Regions from separate parts of the Pseudocitrobacter sp. 73 genome, predicted to be linked through region 2. Evidence: riboswitches for the same ligand, from Rfam matches in the RefSeq annotation. Region 2 holds a riboswitch; the other holds the start of a gene.
What was found. A riboswitch is a leader RNA that binds a small molecule or an ion and turns the genes downstream of it on or off. The one in region 2 is predicted to bind thiamine pyrophosphate.
Positions count from the first base shown of each region.

Region 1: another riboswitch for thiamine pyrophosphate. It lies ahead of thiC (phosphomethylpyrimidine synthase ThiC); the one in region 2 lies ahead of tenA (thiaminase II).

Region 1 covers NZ_VTZO01000036.1:7,014-11,092, reverse strand. The annotation lists gene thiF (thiazole biosynthesis adenylyltransferase ThiF) at 1-109, opposite strand, end outside; gene thiE (thiamine phosphate synthase) at 102-737, opposite strand; gene thiC (phosphomethylpyrimidine synthase ThiC) at 737-2,632, opposite strand; TPP riboswitch at 2,719-2,828, opposite strand; gene rsd (sigma D regulator) at 2,879-3,367, opposite strand; gene nudC (NAD(+) diphosphatase) at 3,464-4,079, shown strand, end outside.
Region 2 covers NZ_VTZO01000011.1:22,431-26,509, forward strand. The annotation lists gene F0Q32_RS13350 (glycoside hydrolase family 10 protein) at 1-248, shown strand, start outside; gene lysM (peptidoglycan-binding protein LysM) at 334-777, shown strand; TPP riboswitch at 856-958, shown strand; gene tenA (thiaminase II) at 1,023-1,706, shown strand; partial or broken gene F0Q32_RS13365 (ABC transporter ATP-binding protein) at 1,703-2,432, shown strand; gene F0Q32_RS13370 (ABC transporter permease) at 2,429-3,181, shown strand; gene F0Q32_RS13375 (ABC transporter substrate-binding protein) at 3,204-4,079, shown strand, end outside.

The DNA.
Region 1 (4,079 bases), on a different contig from region 2:
CGAGCCCGACGATAAGCACCCGGCTGGCGAGCAGTTTTTGCTGGCCCTCCACGGCGATATCCTCCAGTAACATCTGGCGACTGTAGCGCATGAAATCGCGATCATTCATCGCCCACTCCCGCCAGCGCCAGCAGTTTCGCGGTGGCATCGCGCCAGTCTGCGGCTTGCGTAATCGCGCTCACAACGGCGATGCTGCCAACGCCCGTCGCCAGCACTGCCGGCGCACGTTCAAGGCTAATCCCACCAATGGCGACGGTAGGGTAATCGTCCAGGCGTTGAATATGCGCGGCGAGCTGTTCCAGCCCCTGCGGCGCGGAGGGCATCTGCTTGGTTTGCGTTGGAAACACGTGACCCAGCGCGATGTACGAAGGCTGCGCCGCCAGCGCCACGTCAATTTCCATATCATCGTGGGTCGATACGCCAAGCCGTAAGTTGGCCGCGCGAATCGCATCGAGATCGGTGGTTTCCAGATCTTCCTGCCCCAGATGCACGCCATAAGCCTGGTGTTTAATCGCCAGGCGCCAGTAGTCATTAATAAACAGACGTGCGTTATAGCGACGACCAAGTTCAATCGCGGCAACCACATCGGCCTCGACCTCGTCGTCATGTTTGTCCTTAATGCGTAACTGAATTGTGCGAACACCCGCGTCCAGCAAACGTGCGATCCACTCCACGCTATCAACAACCGGGTAAAGCCCTAAACGGAAAGGAACCGCGGGAAAATGAGGCTGGTACATTATAAATTCTCCTGAGGGATATAGAGTTCGCCACCCCGGGCGCGGAACTGACCGGACATCTCGTTCATCCCGGTCTCTGCGGCCTGTTTTGCCGCGTAATCGCGAACTTCCTGGGTGATTTTCATTGAGCAGAATTTGGGGCCGCACATCGAGCAGAAATGAGCCACTTTGCCCGATTCCTGCGGCAGCGTTTCATCGTGATAGGCGCGAGCGGTAAAGGGGTCGAGCGCCAGGTTAAACTGATCTTCCCAGCGGAATTCAAAGCGTGCTTTCGACATAGCGTTATCGCGAATCTGCGCGCCGGGGTGACCTTTTGCCAGGTCGGCTGCGTGGGCGGCGATTTTGTAGGTGATAAGACCTTGTTTCACATCATCTTTGTTAGGCAGGCCAAGGTGCTCTTTGGGTGTGACGTAGCAGAGCATCGCGCAACCGAACCAGCCAATCATCGCCGCGCCAATCCCGGAGGTAAAATGGTCGTAGCCTGGCGCAATGTCGGTGGTGAGCGGCCCCAGCGTATAAAACGGCGCTTCGTGGCAGTGCTCCAGTTCCTCGGTCATATTGCGGCGGATCATCTGCATTGGCACGTGGCCGGGCCCTTCAATCATCACCTGCACGTCATATTCCCAGGCGATTTTGGTTAGTTCGCCCAATGTGTGAAGTTCGGCAAACTGGGCTTCATCATTGGCATCCTGAATCGAGCCGGGACGCAGGCCGTCGCCCAGCGACAGCGATACATCATAGGCGGCGCAGATTTCACAAATTTCACGGAAGTGCTGATAAAGGAAGTTTTCCTGATGATGAGAGAGGCACCATTTCGCCATGATTGAGCCACCGCGCGACACAATACCGGTCAGGCGTTTGGCGGTCATCGGTACGTAACGCAGCAGCACGCCTGCGTGGATGGTGAAGTAGTCCACGCCCTGTTCGGCCTGTTCCAGCAACGTATCTCGGAACGCTTCCCAGCTCAGATCCTCTGCGATCCCATTGACCTTCTCCAGCGCCTGGTAGATCGGCACGGTGCCGATGGGTACCGGGCTGTTGCGCAGTATCCACTCGCGGGTTTCGTGGATGTAACGCCCGGTGGAGAGGTCCATCACCGTGTCGGCGCCCCAGCGCGTTGCCCACACCAGTTTTTCCACCTCTTCTTCAATGGAGGAGCTCACTGCGGAATTGCCAATATTGGCGTTCACCTTCACCAGGAAGTTACGCCCGATGATCATCGGTTCCGATTCCGGGTGGTTAATATTGGCCGGGATAATCGCCCGGCCTGCTGCCACTTCGGCACGGACAAACTCAGGGGTGATGTTTTGTGGTAACAGCGTGTCGAAGCTTTGGCCCGGATGCTGCTGGCGCAGCGTTTCGCTGCGAATACGTTCGCGCCCCATGTTTTCACGTAGGGCGATAAATTCCATTTCCGGGGTGATGACTCCCCGACGAGCATAATGGAGTTGAGTGACGCGCTTGCCGGGGCATGCGCGTTTTGGCGTTAGCAGGCCGTTGAAGCGCAGTTCGTCGAGGAATTCGTCCGCGAGCCGAGCCTGAGTATAGGCGGAACTTCGCGCCGTTAAGGTTTCGCTATCAGCACGCGCGTCAATCCACGGCTGGCGAAGCTTTGCCAGGCCCTGGCGGATGTCGATTTTTTCAGCCGGGTCGCCGTAAGGGCCGGAGGTGTCATACACCGGGATCGCTTCGTTCTCTTCGTACTGAGGGTTGTCCTCGGTACCGCCGATAAACGTGGGGCTAAGCTGAATTTCGCGCATCGGCACGCGTACGCCAGGCTGTGTACCTGCGAGATAAATACGGCGCGAGTTAGGGAAAGCGGTGCCTTCCAGAGTATCGATAAAGCGTTGAGCCTGTTCGCGTTGTTCGCGGCGAGTCAGTTTTGTTGTAGACATAGCGCATACCAAATAAAAAAGGATATGGCTTGTCAGACGACGGATGGAGTAATGAATGCACAGCGCCCGTGAAGGCAGAGGCATAAAACTGAATTACTCTTGTTCCCTTCGCAGGTATTAGCCTGATCAGGTTCCGCGGATCCCGAATTAACGGTCTCAGCCTGTGTTTTCACACGTGGCACTCCGACAAGATGTAGCCCCATCAATGGGACAATGAATGTAAACTACGCGTTAATGCGTAAAATCTCAAGCGGGACGTTTGATCCCGGCGTTCTCGTGCATGGCATCCAGCACAAGCATGATGAGCTTATCTTCAAGCACAAAACGTGCCTCCAGCGCCTCGCCGATATCCGACAATGCTTGTTGAAATTCAAAGCAATTATCGTGATCAATAGCGGTTTCAAGGCTGGAATCGTAGTAGTCCATAATCACCTGGGTGTTGGCTTCCAGCTTGGGCCAGATTTTAGTGGCCGTTAAAAGCGCGGCGTCGCCTTCCAATTTATGGAGAATGCGTTCATAAATACTGAAGTGGCAGGAGGAGAGGTAGTCCACCAGTCGCTGACAAAAATCATCCAGTGCTTTTTCATTCAGCCGTATAAACGATTCTTTGCCAGGCTTAATCCCAATCAGGTTGGAATAAGCGACAAGCAATTGCTTGCGTATGTTGAGCCAGCGGTCGACCAGTTTGTTACTGCCTCCAACATGCTCCGTCAGGCTTTCGAGCTGGTTTAACATGTGATTGACTCCGCACAAGTGGGTTTAAAGACTGCGCACTAAGATGTAACGATAATGTAAATAACATGCCAGTGAAGCAAAGGTAGTGCAATAGATATGGATCGTATAATTGAAAAATTAGACATCGGCTGGTGGGTCGTCAGCCATGAGCAAAAATTATGGCTGCCGGGCGGAGAATTACCCTGGGGCGAAGCGGGAAATTTCGATCTGGCGGGGCAACGCGCGCTGCTGATGGGTGAATGGCAAGGCTCGCCGGTATGGCTGATTCAGCAACAGCGTCGCCATGATATGGGCTCGCTGCGGCAAATTCTCGACCAGGATGCCGGGCTGTTTCAACTCGCCGGGCGCGGCGTGCAGCTGGCGGAGTTCTACCGCTCGCATAAATTCTGCGGCTACTGTGGGCATACCATGCACCCCAGCAAAACCGAATGGGCGATGCTGTGCGACCACTGTCGCCAACGCTACTATCCGCAAATCGCGCCCTGCATCATCGTCGCCATTCGTCGCGATGACACCATCCTGCTGGCGCAGCATACCCGTCATCGCAACGGCGTACACACCGTGCTGGCCGGGTTCGTTGAAGTGGGCGAAACACTGGAGCAGGCCGTCGCGCGCGAAGTGATGGAAGAGAGCAGTATAAAAATCAAAAACCTGCGTTATGTCACCTCCCAACCGTGGCCGTTCCCGCAATCACTGATGACCGCGTTTATGG
Region 2 (4,079 bases):
GGGCGGATGTGGTGAAACCGACCAAAACGCGGCTGTATATTGGCGTGGCGCTGTATAAAGTGGGCGAACCGTCGAAAAAAGAACCTGACTGGGCGGTGAATGGCGGTGTACCCGAGCTGAGTAAGCAGATCGATCTCAATGAATCAATCCCGGAAATCAACGGGACGATTCTGTTCCGCGAAGATAATCTCAATCAACCGCAAACCCGCCAGGCGGTGAATTATCTGAAAACCCGCTGGGGCCATTAATCCCGCCTTTTGTGCGCGACGCAAACCCGGCGTCGCGCACCTCATCTGCTATGCTTACCCTGACATTCTTTACTGGAGAACGGATATGGGACTGTTTAACTTCGTGAAAGAAGCAGGTGAAAAACTGTGGGACAAACTGACGGATTCGCATCAGGACCAGGGCGAAAAAGTTACCGAGCATTTAAAGAAACTCAATATTCCGGGTGCGGATAAAGTTCAGGTGACGGTCGTCGACGGGAAAGCCAGCGTCACCGGTGATGGGCTAACCCAGGAAGAGAAAGAGAAAATTCAGGTCGCCGTCGGTAACGTTGCCGGCGTCAGTGAAGTTGAGAATAACATCACCGCTGCCGATAGCGCGGATGAAGCCACCTACTACACCGTGAAGTCCGGCGATACGCTGAGCGCGATTTCCAAAAATGTGTACGGTAATGCCAATCTGTACAACAAAATCTTTGAAGCCAACCGCCCGATGCTTTCTCATCCGGATAAAATTTATCCCGGCCAGACTTTACGCATTCCTAAAGCCTGATAACAGCACGCTTGCTGGAAGTCATTCCGGTAAGCGTTCCCCCCTCGTTGTATTCACAGAAAAAATATCGTATAAAACCTCCTGTCCGAGGGGTGTCCAGTAATGGGCTGAGATGGCGCAAGCCGAACCCTTAGAACCTGATCTGGGTCATGCCAGCGAAGGGACGGGTTAGCCATCTATTTACACAGCCAATTCCTGTTCTTCCCTCATTGCGCCCGGATCTCCATTTATTGACTGGAGGTCCTATGTCTTTACCCCTGTTTGAAACCGGTCTTTATGGACGCCTTCGTATGCTGGCGGATCACCACTGGCACGATTACGTCGCGCACGAATTTGTCCAGCAGTTGGGTGATGGCACCCTGCCTGAACCTGCGTTCCGCCGATACCTCACCCAGGATTACCTGTTTTTAGTTCATTTCGCCCGCGCCTACGCACTGCTGGTGAGCAAACTGCAAAACCTACCGGAGATGCGCACGGCGACGACATCACTGAATGCCATTCTCAATGAACTGCCGCTACATATCAGCTACTGCCAGCAATGGGGATTAACGGAGTCCGACGTTACGCAGGTCGAAGAAGCCGCCGAAACGGTGAACTACACCCGTTACGTGCTGGATGTGGGGCATTCTGGCGATGTGCTTGATCTGCTCACCGCACTGATGCCGTGCGTGGCAGGCTATGCGGAAATAGGCCTGCGCCTGCTCAACGATCCGGCGACCGTCTTTGAGGGTAATCCTTACGCGCCGTGGATCCGGAACTATGGTGATGAGGACTATCTGGCAGGCGTACAAGCCTCTCTGACGCTATTTGAAAATCTGGCGGCCCAGCGCGGGGGAGAAAGCCGTATCGCTGAACTTTCATCTATCTTCACCACCGCCACCCGGCTGGAAAGCGCGTTCTGGCAAATGGGGTTGAACGCGAAATCATGAAGTCAGTGAATGAATCCCCCGCGATCAGGCTGACAGATCTTACGCTGCGTTATGGCAAAAAGACAATATTCGAGAACCTGAACGTGACTCTCCCGGCAGGGCATTTTGTCTCCTTGCTGGGTGGGTAAAACCAGCCTGCTGCGCATTGTCGCCGGGCTGGCCGCACCCACATCGGGTAGCGTGACGGATGAAAATGGTCGCCCGCTTGCAGGCCGAATCGCCTGGATGGGGCAACGCGATCTGCTCTATCCGTGGTTAACCATTGAAGAGAATGTTTGCCTGGGTGCACGTTTACGCGGAGAAAAAGCCGATCGCGAATGGGCGCAAGAGCTGCTTGAGCGTGTTGGGCTAAGCAGTTATGGCCACGCCCTTCCGCAGACGTTATCCGGCGGGATGCGCCAGCGCGCCGCCATCGCCCGAACTCTCTACGAACAGCAGCCTATTGTCCTGATGGATGAGCCATTTTCCGCGCTGGACGCGATTACCCGCGCCACGATTCAAGCGCTGGCGGCGGAACTGCTGGCTGACCGTACCGTGTTACTGATCACACACGACCCCGTAGAGGCCTGCCGCCTGAGTCATCACATTCTGGTTCTGGCGAAACATCCTGGCGGCATCGATGCCTCCCACGTAATGGCTGGCCTACCGCCACGCGAGCTTGACGATCCTCTGGTTATCCAGAGCCAACGTGAGCTTATGCAACAACTCATTCGGGGGGCACAATGATTTTCTTATCACGTATCTGGCGTGGGATGACGCTGTTTGCAGGCTTAGTGGGGTTATGGTGGCTGGCGACGCTCGGCTCTATCCCGTCATTCCTGCTGCCCTCACCCACGGCGGTCGTTCAGGCCCTGCACGACAATGGTCGTTACCTCGGCTGGCACACGTTGATCACCCTATCGGAAATCGCCAGTGGCCTGGTGATTGGTGTACTGCTTGGAGCGATTCTGGCGCTGTGCATGGTCTTTTCTCCCCGTCTTCAGCGCTGGGTAATGCCGGTGGTATTAACCAGCCAGGCGATCCCGGTCTTCGCCCTCGCTCCGCTACTGGTGCTGTGGTTTGGGTTTGGTATGAGCGCTAAGGTCACCATGGCGGTGTTGATTATCTTCTTCCCGGTCACCTCGGCGCTGTTTGACGGTTTGCGCCGGGTGAGTGGCGATTATCTCGACCTGGCCCGCACCATGGGAGCGTCACGCTGGGCGCTGCTTCGTCATGTGCAGTTAATGGCTGCCCTACCTGCCTTTGGTTCCGGCCTGCGCATGGCGGCAGCCGTTGCGCCCATCGGCGCCATCATTGGCGAATGGGTTGGTTCGGCGGAAGGTTTGGGTTACGTGATGCTCAACGCCAACGCGCGCATGCAGAGTGATATCTGTTTCGCCGCCCTTCTGATACTCGTTTTGATGACCATCTCGCTGTGGATGATCATCGATGCCCTGTTACATCGCCTGATTTATTGGGTTCCGGATAACCATTGAGAAAACTACGATGACAACAAAAATGCTAAAACCTGCTCTCTCTGCGCTGATTATTGCCAGCACCCTTTCGCCAAACGCCTGGGCACTGGAGAAAGTCACACTGGTACTGGACTGGTATATTAACCCGGACCACGCCCCCGTGATGGTGGCACAGCAAATCGGGGCATTTAAAGATGAAGGCCTCGACGTCACGATTATCCCGCCTTCCGATCCGGCGCTTCCTCCGCGCCTGGTGGCGGCAAAACAGGCGGATCTGGCGATCACCTATCAACCGCAGCTGCACTTCTTTGCCGACCAGGGCTTACCGCTAATGCGGGTGGGCACACTCATTAATACGCCGCTGAATACAGTGATTGCGCTGGATAAAAATATTAAATCACCTGCTGATTTAAAAGGGAAAAGCGTGGGCTATTCCGTCAGTGGCATCGAGCAGGCTACACTGGCTACCATGCTGAAACATAGCAATACGCCAGCGGATGCGGTGAAACTTATCAACGTTAACTTCCAGCTAACCAGTGCCCTGCTGACCGGAAAAGTGGACGCGGTGATTGGCGGCTATCGCAACATCGAAGCGCTGGAGATTCAACTTCAGGGGAAAGAACCAGTGGTGTTTAACGTCGAGGATTACGGCGTACCCGCCTACGATGAACTGATTCTGGTGGCGAATAAAGACGCGGCTGAAGAACCGAAGATTAAAAAATTCCTCGCAGCATTGAAAAAAGGCAGCAACTACCTGCATGCTCATCCACAGGAAAGCTGGAAAACGTTCGCCGGCCTGCATCCTGAGCTGAATACCGAACTGAATCAGCAGGCATGGATGAAAACGCTGCCGCTCTTTGCGCAAGATCCGGCAAAGCTGGATAAAGCCCGCTATGAGCATTACGAGCAGTTTTTATTT